DNA from 4 places in the Kitasatospora sp. NPDC096077 genome. Region 4 is predicted to be linked to each of the others. Evidence: riboswitches for the same ligand, from Rfam matches in the RefSeq annotation. Region 4 holds a riboswitch; each other region holds the start of a gene.
What was found. A riboswitch is a leader RNA that binds a small molecule or an ion and turns the genes downstream of it on or off. The one in region 4 is predicted to bind cyclic di-AMP.

Region 1 (3,208 bases), on a different contig from region 4:
TGGGCGGCCGTCGAGCGGGAGTCCGGTGGCAGAGGTTAGCGAGTCCGGGCAAGTGAGTCCAAACCCCTCCCGGCCCGAATATTTGACCCCTATTCGGACATCCGACCGAGTCGCCGGAAAAGCCGCAGGCCCGGCCCTCCGTGGCGGAGGACCGGGCCCGGGAAAGCCTGGCCGGCGTTCTGGCGGAGTCCGGATCAGACCCGAACGATGGAAGCCAGCGGCATGTTGGAGACGGCCTCGTAGCGGACCGAGGCGCCCGGCTTGGGAGCGTGCAGCACCTGGCCGTTACCGGCGTAGATGCCGACGTGGTGGGCGTCCCCGTAGAAGATCAGCATGTCGCCGGGCTGGGCCTGGGAGATGTCCGAGCCGATCCGGGTGCCGGCGCCGGCCTGCTCCTGCGAGGTGCGCGGCAGCGACACGCCGGCCTGGTTGAACGCCCAGACCATCAGGCCGGAGCAGTCGAAGGAGCCGGGGCCGGTGGCGCCCCAAACGTACGGGCTGCCGACCTTGGAGGCGGCGGCGGCCAGTGCGGCGGCACCGTGCGAGCTGCCCGGGGCGACCTTGACCGGCGCGGACGTCGAGCCCGAGCCGAGGTCGCTGCGGCTGTTGTCGCGCGAGGCGCGGTCCGGGGCCGACTGCTGGGAGGCCTTCGCGGCGGCGTCCGCCTTGGCCTTGGCGTCGGCGGCGGCCTTGTCCTCGGCCGCCTTGAGGGCCTGGCGCTCCTGCTCGGTCAGCGTGTTGAGCAGGTCCTGGGCCGCCTTCAGCTTGTTCTGGACCTCGTCCTTGGAGGCCTTCAGCTGCGTGGTGGTGGACTCCAGCTCGGCGAGCTTGCCCTGGGCCTCGGTGCGGTCCTGGTCCAGCTTGCGCTGCTGCTCCTGGAGCTGCTTCAGCTGGTTCTTCTGGGTGCTGCCGGCCTGGTTGAGCGCACCGGCCTGGTTCAGGAAGTTGTCCGGGCTGGAGGAGAACATCAGCTGGACGGTCGGGGATATGCCCCCGTTGCGGTACTGCTCGCCCGCGATCTCCGCGAGGCCGCCCTGCAGGTCGGTCACCTGCGACTGCTGCCGGGCCACCTGGTCCTGCAAGCCGGAGACCTGCTTCTCCAGCTCCTGCTGCTTCTCCTGGGCGGCGTTGTACTTCTCGGTCGCCTGCTCGGCCTGCTCGTTGAGCTGGTCGACCTGCTCCTTGACCTGGTCCTTGGTCGGCTGCGGGTCGGCGTGCGCGCCGGACTGCGCGGAGAGGGCGACGGCCGCTGCGGCGACGCCGGTGAGGATCGAGACACGAGCGCGGCTGGCGGGCTTGGGACGACGATGGGACGCCACGAAGGCGGACTCCTTCTTCCTACGTCCGCCTACCGGGTGAGCTGACGGGTTCGGGCCGGAAGCATGCCCTACGACGCCTCACCGGCCACTACCGCGGCCGACCTGGCGCCGATTCACCCCGGAGGAACGTGTGGTTCCCCGGCTCCGCTCCGCAGCGCCCCCGACTACTGGGCTCCCCTGTCGGGCAGTCGCTTCGACCTGCCCCGCTGTTTCGCGAACTCGGCGGTAACCACCGCCGCCACCCAGGCTGGGTGATCGACAGTGCGGTGGTTCGGAGCACGACCCTAGTAACTGAACCGTGATCCGTTCAAATCCTTGTCAGAAAAAAGACGGAAGATTACCCAGGTTCTTTTGTGAAAATGACTGATCGTGATCGCCGCCGTACGCAAAGCTGATCAGGTCTCATCGCTCGACCACTGAACGGGCCAACCCGAAGCGCCACCCCCGATCGGAGGGTGGCGCGGATCACAGGGCCGGAACGGGGCTCGCGGCGTGTCGTTCCGTCAGATCCGGCGGATGGTGTTGATCGACATCGCGTCGGCCTTCATCACCTTCACCACGTCACCGGTGTGCGGCGCGTGGACCACCATGCCGTTGCCGATGTACATCGCCACGTGGTGCATGTCCCCGCCGTAGATCACCAGGTCGCCCGGCTGGGCCGTGGCCAGCGTGACGGCGGTCCCGATGTGGCCCTGCTCCTGCGAGGTCCGCGGCAGCGAGACGCCGGCCTGGCCGTACGCCCAGACCATCAGGCCGGAGCAGTCGAAGGTGCTCGACCCGGTGGCGCCCCACACGTACGGCGAGCCCTGCTTGCTCATCGCCTTCGCCACGGCCACCGCCGCGTAGCCGCTGGCCGGCGGCAGGTTGCTCAGGTCGACCCGGTCGCTGCCGCGCGAGGCGCGGTCGTCCTGCTGCTGCTGGGCCCGCAGCGCGGCCCGGTCGGCGGCGCTGAGCGAGTTCAGCAGGTCCTGGGCGGACTTCAGCTTGGTGTTGACGTCCGACTTGGCCTGGTTCAGGTCCTTGGTGGTGGAGTCCAGCGAGGCCAGCACGGCGGCCGCCTCGGCCTTCTCCTGGTCCAGCCGGCGCTGCTGGTCGAGCAGGCCCTTGAGCGCCTCGGTCTGGCTGGCGCTGGCCTGCTGGACGCTGGACGCCTTCTCCAGGTAGCCGGACGGGTCGGAGGAGAGCATCAGCTGGACGGAGGGGTCGATGCCGCCGGTGCGGTACTGCTCGCCCGCGACCTGGGCCAGGCCCACCTGCAGCTGGCTCATCTGGTCCTGGCTGCGGGCCACCTGGTCCTGCAGCTGGTCGGCCTGCTTGCGGAGCTGGTCGGCCCGCTCCTTGGCGCCGTTGTACTTCTCGGCCGCCTGCTCCTGCTCCTGCTGGAGCTGGTCGATCTGCGCCTTGACGTCCGACTTGTTCGGCTGCGGCGCGGCGTGCGCGGCCACCTGGGCGGAGAGGGCGACCGCGGTCGCAGCGGCCGCGGTGAGCACGGAGACCCGCGCGCGGCTCGGCTGCTTGGGACGGCGGTGGGAGGCCAAGGGACCGGCTCCTTCTTCCATCGGACTCACCTGATCAGGTGAGATTCCGGAAAATAGGTTTGACGCCAGACCCTAGTGAAGATCTATCCGTTTTGCCACTCCCCCGAAGGCGTGAACTCCGGTTCCCCCACGGGCTTCACCGGATCCGCACACCCCCGCGGTCACCGCACTGAGCTGCCGTCACGCCCTCCGGCCCCGGTCAGGGCCGGGCCAGCCGGTTCAGCAGCAGCACCGAGGCCACCGGGCGCGCGCCCGCCTTCCGCACGCCCTCCGCGACCTCCCGGTCGGTGGACACCACCACCACCGGACGGCCCTGGGGCTCGGCCCGGACCAGACGGCGGATCAGCTCGT
Region 2 (3,208 bases), on a different contig from region 4:
CGACGGCGTGCCCGACTCCATTGCCGGACAGGATCATCCAGGAGACGAACACGTAGAACAGGCCGATCCCGACCACTGACACCATGGTCGCCCGCGGCACCACCCGCTTCGGGTCGCGCGACTCCTCCCCGTACATCGCGGTCGACTCGAAGCCCACCCAGGAGCAGAACGCGAAGACCAGCCCCACCCCGGCCGCCGCCGTGCCCGAACTCCCCACTCCCTTCAGCCCGTTCAGCGGACTCACGGCCCCGAGCACGATCCCGTCCGGCCCGCCGCCGGCGGCCAGCACGGCCAGCGAGACCGCGCCCAGCACCGCGATCTCCAGCAGCAGCGCCACCCCGAGCACCTTCGCCGTCAGATGCAGGTCGAACCAGGCCGTCACCCCGATCACCGTCAGCCCGACCAGTGCGTACCAGCCCCAGTCGAGGTCCACGCCCGCCTGCGAACGGACCAGCCCGCGCAGCGAGTAGGCGAAGAAGCCGATGACCGAGGCCTCGAAGACGATGTACGCCAGCAGCGCGAGCAGCCCCGACGCCATCCCGGCCACCCGGCCCAGCCCGTGCGAGACGTACCCGTAGAACGCCCCGGCGGCCGTGATGTGCCGGGCCATCGCCACGTACCCGACCGAGAAGACCGTGAGCACCACGGTCGCCAGGACGTACGCGGCGGGCGCCCCGGCCCCGTTGCCCTGCCCGATGATGATCGGCAGGTTCCCGGTCATCGCGGTGATCGGGGCGGCGGTGGCGACCGCCATGAACACCACGCCCGGCAGACCGACCGAGTCCGCCTTCAGCCGGTCGACCCCGTCCGACCCGACCCGCGGCCCGACCGCGTCCCCGCTCCGGACGGTCATCCGGCCTCCTCGTCCACCCGGGCGCGCCCGCCCGTCGGACCGGCCGGGCGCTGACTGCGGACAGGATCGCGCGGCGGGGCACGGCCCACGGAACCACAGATCATCCGAAGAACCTGCGGAGTTGACGCCATGTTCGAGCCGTCGAACGCGGCCCGGGAGCGCCGGGGACGCCGGAGCCGACGAGGACTCCGGACACGACGGTAGCCGGCCCCGGCCGCACGAGAGTTCTCGTACGGCCGGGGCCGGCCGTGGGCGTGACCCGCGCCCAGGTCTTGTCCGGCCGATCTTGGCGGATCAGCGCGCGGCGTTGGGCGCCCGGCTGGGCGTGCGCCCGAGTCGGCCTCGTACTGGACGTACTTGGACGATTCGGGCGTGCGTCCAGGCGGGATGCCCGGCGTCGCGCGCCCGGCAAGATCGGCCGGACAAGACCAGATCCACCGGTGCGGCGATCACCCGGTCGAGCGGTCACCCGACATGACCATCCCGGGTGGTCGATTCGCCCCGCACCAGCGGTGGTTCAGGAATCCCGGCGGGAGCCGGTGGTTCAGAGCGCGACGCCGTGCGCGCGCAGGTAGCTGACCGGGTTGATGTCCGAGCCGTAGTCCGGACCGGTCCGGACCTCGAAGTGCAGGTGCGGGCCGGTCACATTGCCGGTCGCACCGGAGTAGCCGATCTGCTGACCGGTGGCGACGGACTGACCGACCTTCACGCCGATCGAAGAGAGGTGCGCGTACTGCGCGTACTTGCCGTCGGCGAGCTTGAGCTCGACCTCGTTGCCGTAGGCGCCGTCGTAGGCGGCCTTCACCACGACCCCGTTGGCGACGGCGCGCAGCGGGGTGCCGGTGGAGCAGACGAAGTCCTGGCCGGTGTGGTGGCCGGAGGCCCACATGGCGCCCGCCACCCCGTAGGCCTCGCCCAGCACCGGGGCGGCGAGCGGGGCGACGTAGCCGGAGGTGACGGCGGCCGGGACGACCGCGGCCGGAGCAGCGGCGGCCGGGGCGGCGGCGACAGCGGCCGGGGCGGCCACGACGACGGCGGCCGGGGTGCTGGTCGCCTGGGCGTTCATCGCGGTCACGAGCGGCAGGACGAACGAGACGCCGGTGACGGCGGCGGCGATGCCGATGCGGGCGGCACGGGGCAGGGCGATACGACGAGCCTGTGCAGGCATGGAATTTTCCTCTCCGACGCCTGCGAGGTGAGCTGTCGGGTTCGGGCTGGAGTTGCCCGGCCGCATGCGCGGCTTCACCCCGAGCCGGTCCTGGTGGTCCGCGCTGTGAAAGCGCGAACTCCGGTCCGGCGACTTACCTGTGGGTCCCCCGCTCCTGCCGTACAGAGTTCGTTGCGAGCCACCCGGCAGCGGCAGGACTCGGCGTTCCACCCGGCGGATCCGTCCGGGCTGGCCGGGCGGTCGCTGAACTAAAACTCATCCGTTCGGGTGAAGCAATGTCGATCTCTCGAAACGGCGGCCGATCCCGCCCCCGCGGTAACCCTCCGCATGATCCGCCGTACGGTCCGTGCACGATCCGTTCACCCGGAGCCACTGATCCACGACCCTGCGCCGACCGGCGCGGCACCGCGCGACCGGAGGACCACCCACCGTCACCGGCCGACACACCGCCCGGTGACCCTTGTCACGTACACCCCCGTGGGCACAGGATTCGACCCGTGGCCACCTCTCACGCCGGCACCCTGCGCCTGGGCAGCGCACAGGGTCGCTGGGTCCTCCTCGCAACGGTGCTCGGCTCCAGCATGGCGATGCTCGACGGCACCGTGGTGAACGTCGCCCTGCCCCGGATCGGCGCCGACCTCGGCGCCACCCTCGCCTCCCTGCAATGGACCCTGAACGCCTACCTGCTCACCCTGGCGGGCCTGATCCTGCTCGGCGGCGCCCTCGGCGACCGCTACGGGCGGCGCCGGGTCTTCCTAATCGGCGTGGTCTGGTTCGCCGCCGCCTCGGCGGCCTGCGCCGCCGCCCCGACCATCCACGTGCTGATCGCCGCCCGCGCCGTCCAGGGCATCGGCGGGGCGCTGCTCACCCCGGGCTCGCTCGCGATGCTCCAGGCCGTCTTCCACCCGGACGACCGCTCGGCCGCGGTCGGCCTGTGGTCCGGCCTCGGCGGGGTGTCGGCGGCCGTCGGCCCCTTCCTCGGCGGCTGGCTGGTGGACGGCCCCGGCTGGCGCTGGATCTTCCTGCTGAACCTGCCGCTGGCCGCCGCCGTGATCGCGGTGACCTCCCGTTACGTCCCGGAGAGCCGGGACGAGTCCGCCGCCGGCCGCTTCGACGTGCCCGGCGCCCTGCTCGCCGCCCTCGCCCTCGGCGCGATCACCTACGCGCTCACCGCCGCCGGGGAGGGC
Region 3 (3,208 bases), on a different contig from region 4:
CTGGTGGGTCGCGTCAACTGACGGGCCCCGGAGGGCGGTTGCCTTCCGGGGCCCGTTCGCGTGCGGTCCGGCTCAGCCCTCCTGGGCGGCCCGGGTCAGCCCTCCTGGGCGGTCGGGCGGTCGGTGCTGACCCGGTGGCCGTCGGCGGCGTCGCCGGTCCGGGTCCCGGTGCGGCGGCCGCGGGCCAGGTAGTCGCGGACCACCAGCTCGACGGCGTCCTGGGGGTTCTTGGTGCCGGAGAGCAGCATCGCGTCGATCGCGAGGTTCGCGTCGAGGGTGATGGTGACCTGGGCCATGGTGACTCCTCCTCGGGTGCAGAGCAGCAGCATGCCTGCCGGGGCGGGGTTTGACCATGCGGAGGCCGGTCTCCCGGGTACGCCGAAGCCCCGGGGAGAGCGACCAGACTCTTCCCGGGGCGGTCGGTGGACGGCTGACGACCGACAGTCGATGAAATCCGTCAGCTGTCAGTCGTCATCCGTCGGCTGTCGGCCGCACGCCGACCTCGGGCTCAGACCCGGCCGGCGAAGTCCGGGGCCCAGTTGGCGACGGTCTGGAGACGGACGCCCGAGCTCGGGTTGGCGGCCTCGACGTACTGGCCGTTGCCGATGTAGATGGCGACGTGGTAGACGCCGGAGTCCTGGCCGTTGTTCGACCAGAACAGCAGGTCGCCCGGCTGCAGGCTGTCCAGCGAGACGTGGGTGCTGGCGGCGGCCTGGTCGGCGGCGACGCGCGGGACGCTGATGCCCGCGGCGCGCAGCGCGGCCTGGGTCAGGCCGGAGCAGTCCCAACCGCCGTTGCCGGTGCCGCCGTAGACGTACGCCTGGCCGACCTTCGACTGGGCGAAGGAGACCGCGGCGGCCATGCTGCCGGTGGCGGCCGGGGCCGGGGTCTGGGTCTGGGTCTGGGGAGCCGGCTTGGCGGCGGGCTTGGCCGGCTTCGAGGTGGACGGCTTGCTCTGGTCGATCGGCTTGGCGTTCACGGCACCGCCGTTCGAGGCCTGGCCGGACTTCTGCGAGCGGTCGAACCAGGTGAAGTCGGAGCCGGACTTGGCGGTGCCGGAGGCCTGGCCGGCCTGGGCCGCGCCGCCGTCACCGAAGGTCAGCTGCTGACCCGGGTAGATGGTGTCCGGACCCTCGGTCAGGGTGCCGCGGTTGAGCTCGTAGAGCCGCTGCCAGCCGCCCTGGACGTTGTGCTTGTCGGCGATCGTGGACAGCCAGTCGCCGTCGACGACGGTGTAGCCGCCGGCCTGGGCCTGCGCCTGGCGCTTCTGGGCCCAGGTGCTGTCGGCGGATCCGGTGGACGGGGTGGCGGACGCGGAGTCACCGGAGGCCTGGGCCTGGTCCTGGGCGGGCGCGGCCGGCTTGGCGGGCTTCGCGGCCTGGGAGCCGCCCTGGGCGGGCTTGGCGGCGGGCTTGCTGGTGGCACCGGCGGCGGCACCGGTGGAGGCGCCGGCCGAGGTGTCGACGGACGCCGCGGCGCCGCCCTTGGTCAGCCCGGCCTGGACCGAGCAGACCGGCCAGGCGCCGGGGCCCTGCGAGGCGAGGACCTTCTCGGCGACGGCGATCTGCTGGTCCTTGGTGGCCTGGTTGGCCTGCGGGGCGTAGGCGGTGCCGCCGAAGGCGGCCCAGGTGCTGGAGGTGAACTGCAGGCCGCCGTAGAAGCCGTTGCCGGTGTTGATGCTCCAGTTGCCGGTGCTCTCGCACTGGGCGACCTTGTCCCAGGTGGAGACCGGGGCGGCGTTGGCGGTGCCGGTGGTGAGGCAGGGGACGGTGAGGCCGACGCCGGCGACGCCGAGGGCGGCGATGACGCGACGGGTGCGGCTGGACAGGCGGTTGCCGTTGGAAGGCAGCATGAAGACGCGGTCCTCTCCCACGCCTGCGAGGTGAGCTGTCGGATTCGGGCTGGAGTTGCCCGGCCGCGCTTCTGCGCGGCTTCACCCCTAGCCCTGGACCGTTTCCGGGAAATGGTCCGGGGCGACTTACCTGTGGTTCCCCCGCTCCTGCCGTGATGCGTTTTCGCGCTGCCAGGACATCCGACGGCAGGACTCGGCGTCGCGGATGAACTGGGTCCGTGTGGTCACGAACGGGGAGCACGTTAAGCAGACTTAAGTTCAAACTGCAAATACCTGTGATGCGCATCACGGTTTAGTGTGGAATGCCAAATGGGCCGTAATTCATGATCGAAATTGATCATTTACCGGCAATGTCGCGCTGGATTCTCATAACTGGCTCCGCCTCAGAAGTGAAGTGACGGAGTGTTGAAGCGCAATGGGGGCGTGCGGTGGAACCTGGGGAGCGACGGCGGAGCGCGGGCGCGACAGCGCGCGGGCTATTCATCGACAAAGGCGCCGGAAACGGACATTGCGCCGCATTGACCGCTTAACTCTCCTGCGGGGCAATCCGCGCACGCCGGAAGGGCCCGGAACGCGATCGTTCCGGGCCCTTCGGTGGTGTGGGGTGGCCGCGACGCCGTCGCGGGTGCGCGGACGGGCCTCCGTCAGCCCTCCACGGGCCCCTCGGCGGCCGCGTGGGCCCGCCGGGAGCCCTCCCCGGCGCCGACGGTGGTGGCGGCCTCCGCCTCGGCCTCGGCCAGCTCCTCGGCCGTCGGCGTCGGCAGGGCGGCCAGGTAGGTGGAGGCGATCAGCTGGCCGACGGCCGAGTAGGCGCCCAGCGGCGCGGCCGACGGGCAGCCGGTCTCCTCGGCGGCCGTGGCGAGCAGCTCGGAGTCCGCCTCCGGGCCGATCACCAGCGGGGCCAGCGCCGGACGCTGGGAGCCGGTCTCCTTGAGGTGGTTGACGGCCCCGGCGACCGAGCCGGGCACGTCGAGCGCCGCGGCGACGACCGGGACGGCCAGCCGGGCGGCCAGCAGCACGCCGGTGATCCCGGCCGCGGCGGCCGCCTCCTCGCCGCCGACGGTGGTAAGGACCACGCCGTCCGCGGCGGTCGCGATGGCGAACAGCCGGGCCCGGTCGGCCCGGGCCAGCCCGGCCTCGGACAGTCGTACGTGGACGGCCTCGGCGAGCAGCGGGTGCGGGCCCAGGGTGTCCGTGACGGTCGCGCCGTACTCGGCGGCGAGGGCGTGAAGCCCGGTCAGGAAGTCGTGCGGACCGGGCACCAGCGGCACCACGACGGGCGTCGGCAGTCCGGCCTCGGCGGCCGCCGCCAGCAGCTCCGCGACGGTGCGCTCCTCCGTGCTCCCGGTCTCGGCG
Region 4 (3,208 bases):
GTGGTCGACGACCAGGAGCAGGAGATCGGCGTCCGCTGCATCGCGCTCGCGGTGCCCGGCGCGCCGACACCCACCGCGTTGTCGGTGTCCGGCCCGGAGGCCCGGATCCGGGCCCTGGAGGAGCAGGCGGGGGAGTCCGCGCTGGTACCGGTGATGCACCAGATCGCGGCCCGGCTCGGGCAGGTCCTGGCGCCCTGACCTCCGGGTCCACTGACGTGATGCCCCGTCAATTCATCTGCACAGCACGGGTGGAGACGCAAGAACCGGCAGCCGCCCGACCTCGGGGAGGTCGGGAGGCTGCCGGTTCCTGAGAGCGGCTGGTCCTGGGGGTCGGCTGGCCTCGACGGCCTACGCGACGGCCTAGCGGTAGACGCGCACGTAGTCGGCGGAGAAGCTGATCGGGGTGTTCCCCTGCGGCGCCGGGTGGTACTTTCCGGCGCTCACCGAGAGGTTGAGGATCAGGTACGCCGAGAAGTTGGCGCCCACGCCCTTGTTGTCCGAGTACACCTTGACGCCGTTGACGTACCAGTCCACCGAGTTGGCGCCGTAGTAGGTGCCGATGGTCACCCACTGGTCCGCGGCGACGGCCTTGGCGTCGGTGTAGTACTCCGGGTTGCTGGGGTTGACGTGGTTGGTCAGCTCCAGCAGGTTCGGGTTGTCCGGGTGGTACTCGAAGGAGTCGATCTCCCCGTTGCCGTTCTTCCAGGTCCACAGGGCGGGCCAGGCGCCGGCCACGGAGGGCATCTTGACCCGGGCCTCGGCGTAGTCGCCGGTCTTGACCTGGAAGCCCTCCGCGGAGCCCTCGGTGGTCAGGAAACCGGTGTTCCAGGACTGCTGGCCGTTCTCCAGGGCGGGCCCGCCCGGGGTGGCGGTGAAGGTGGCGACGCCGTTCGCGACGGTGACGTTGTTCTTGTTCAGCCAGTCGAGCTTGTTGTCGCCCGGGTTGTGGTTGCCGTACTTGTACGCGGTGCTCTTGTCACCGACCCAGCGCTGGCCCCAGGCGATCGGGCCGTTGAACTCGTCGGACCAGGTCAGCGACTTGCCGGCGATCGGGGAGGACGGCGCCGGGGTGCTCGGGGTCGCGGTGGCGCTCGGGGTCGGGGTCGGGGTGACGCTCGGGGAGGGCTGCGCGGTGGGGGCGGTGGTCGGGACCGGGGTCGGGGACGGCTTGGCGGTCGGGGTCGGCGCCGGGGTCGGGGTCGGCGTCGCGGTACCGGCGCGGGAGACCACCAGCTGCTGCGAGGGCAGGTTGTGCCAGGCGCCGCCGAGGTCCTGCCAGAAGCCGAACTGATTGTACGTCCCGGCGGGCAGGGTGCGCGCGCCGCTGGTGAAGCTGAACCCGCTCGGGCATATCTGCACGTTGCTCGCGTTGCCCGGGAAGTCCAGGTTGGTGCCGCGGGCGTCGCGGACGCCGACGCCGACGGTCTTCGCGGTGACGCAGGACGAGGAGTGCAGGGCCAGCGAAGCGGTGGTGGCCTGGCCGGCGACCATGGCGGCGGGGGCGAGCCGGTCCTGGGTGACGGTCGGGGCGGTGGCGGCCTGGGCGCCGGACGGCAGCGCGAACAGGCCGGCGCCGGTGATCGCGATCGCGCCGGTGGCGGCGAGGGCGGCGTTACGGCCGCGGTGGGAGGGACGGGCGTGGCGGGGCGCGCGACGGCGCCCGGCAGGCTGGTGCATGGCGGGTCCTCTGCGACGCCTGCGAGGTGAGCTGTCGGATTCGGGCTGCAGTTGCCCGGCCGCCTGTGGAGCGGCTTCACCCCTAGCCACGGCCCGCACGCTGGTGCGTACGGGCCGGGCGCTGACCTTGGTTCCCCCGCTCCCGTCCGCTGTGGTGCTCGAGTGCCCGCCGGCGGGTGGACGGGACTCGGCGTCCCGGCGGCGGGGTCCGCGACGGCGGACGACCGTTGCAGGCTAGGCAGTCCGTCCGTGAACGGACAACTGGATCCGGCCGGTTGTCGCACAGCTCACAGTGGTGTCGATCAACGACGCTGCGTGGTCGGCGAGTTGATCAATCCCCGGGCGGTGCCCGGAGGCTCACCCAAGGGCTCGACCGAAGTTCGACCGGGGACTCGGCGAAGGGATCAGCCAAGGGCTCGGCCAAGGGCACGGCCGGAGCTTCAGCCGAGCCAGGCGGCGACCTGGGCCTCGGCGTCCGGCGCCCAGGCCAGCTCCAGGTGGTTGAGCCCGGTGAGCAGCCGGGTGCCGCCGACCGTCGCGATGCCGGTGGTGTCCAGGGCGCTCGCGGTGAACACGATGCCGTCGCTAGGTCCGCGGTTCTCGTTCAGCACGCCCGGGATGTCGGCCGACCCGCCCGCGAGGAGGTAGGTGGGCACCGAGGCCGGGATCCCGGCCCGCTGGAGCGGCGCGATCAGCGAGCCGGCGTCGACGGCCGCCTGGATGCCCTGGCCGGAGGTGTAGAAGCCCTGGCCGCCGTAGTAGGTGGTCCACCAGTCCTGGGCGGTGGTGTCCACCCCGTAGGTCGCGTCCCAGCGGGCCAGCAGCTGGCGCTGGCCCGGGTAGCAGTCGCTGCCGCCGGTCGGCAGCACGCCGAGGCAGGGCTGCGCCGTGTACGTTCCGTAACAGGTCATGTACAGGTGCGGGGAGGGCGCGTTGGCGGTGCCCCCGCAGGCCGGCCAGGTGGCCAGGTCGAAGTCCCAGCCGTGTGCGTAGACGTAGTCGAGCCCGCCGTTCGGCCCGCCGAGGGTGATCAGGCGGCGCACGTCGCCCGCGTACGCCTGTCCCCGCGCCGGGCGCACCGAGGACACGTACGCCCGGGCCGCCACCTCGCCCTTGCTCCAGGCCACCACGTCGACCCGGGGGACGCCGAGCCGGGCCCGGATCAGGGCGAGCGCGTCGCCGACGGCCTGGGCCTGGAGCAGGTTGTCGCCCTGCTTGTGGGCGAAGCCGACGGCGAAGACCCGGCGGCCGGTGCTGGCCAGGTACTGGGCCAGGCCGGTGGAGGGGCAGGCGGACGCCCCACAGGTGCCGCTCTCCCCCGGGTTCGCCCAGGCCCGGTCGGCGTTGTCGTTGGCGCCGTGGACCAGCAGGACGGGCGTGCCGGTGCCGCCGGCGTCCCAGCCGGTGGCCGAGTAGAGCAGGAAGCGTGCCGAGGAGGGCTCGCCGGTGCCGAAGTAGGTGCGGCGGGCGCCGTCCTGGTCACCGCGGCCGTCGGCGGGGTACTGCTCGGGGCCGAAACCCGGGGTGGGGT

Region 1: linked by a shared signal. The riboswitch ahead of ABTZ03_RS28240 (NlpC/P60 family protein) and the one ahead of ABTZ03_RS15435 (glycoside hydrolase family 16 protein) in region 4 are both predicted to bind cyclic di-AMP.
Region 2: linked by a shared signal. The riboswitch ahead of ABTZ03_RS11150 (M23 family metallopeptidase) and the one ahead of ABTZ03_RS15435 (glycoside hydrolase family 16 protein) in region 4 are both predicted to bind cyclic di-AMP.
Region 3: linked by a shared signal. The riboswitch ahead of ABTZ03_RS12135 (transglycosylase family protein) and the one ahead of ABTZ03_RS15435 (glycoside hydrolase family 16 protein) in region 4 are both predicted to bind cyclic di-AMP.

What each region holds. Positions count from the first base shown of each region.
Region 1 is NZ_JBEOSV010000039.1:78,623-81,830, reverse strand. Features, by position in the region: gene ABTZ03_RS28240 (NlpC/P60 family protein) at 195-1,319, opposite strand; cyclic di-AMP (ydaO/yuaA leader) riboswitch at 1,330-1,486, opposite strand; gene ABTZ03_RS28235 (C40 family peptidase) at 1,823-2,857, opposite strand; gene ABTZ03_RS28230 (NYN domain-containing protein) at 3,057-3,208, opposite strand, start outside.
Region 2 is NZ_JBEOSV010000008.1:179,866-183,073, forward strand. Features, by position in the region: gene ABTZ03_RS11145 (APC family permease) at 1-853, opposite strand, end outside; gene ABTZ03_RS11150 (M23 family metallopeptidase) at 1,398-2,021, opposite strand; cyclic di-AMP (ydaO/yuaA leader) riboswitch at 2,024-2,198, opposite strand; gene ABTZ03_RS11155 (MFS transporter) at 2,297-3,208, shown strand, end outside.
Region 3 is NZ_JBEOSV010000009.1:193,692-196,899, forward strand. Features, by position in the region: gene ABTZ03_RS12130 (hypothetical protein) at 96-296, opposite strand; gene ABTZ03_RS12135 (transglycosylase family protein) at 509-1,852, opposite strand; cyclic di-AMP (ydaO/yuaA leader) riboswitch at 1,860-2,022, opposite strand; gene ABTZ03_RS12140 (hypothetical protein) at 2,497-3,208, opposite strand, start outside.
Region 4 is NZ_JBEOSV010000013.1:156,468-159,675, reverse strand. Features, by position in the region: gene ABTZ03_RS15440 (IclR family transcriptional regulator) at 1-198, shown strand, start outside; gene ABTZ03_RS15435 (glycoside hydrolase family 16 protein) at 361-1,677, opposite strand; cyclic di-AMP (ydaO/yuaA leader) riboswitch at 1,686-1,793, opposite strand; gene ABTZ03_RS15430 (esterase/lipase family protein) at 2,118-3,208, opposite strand, start outside.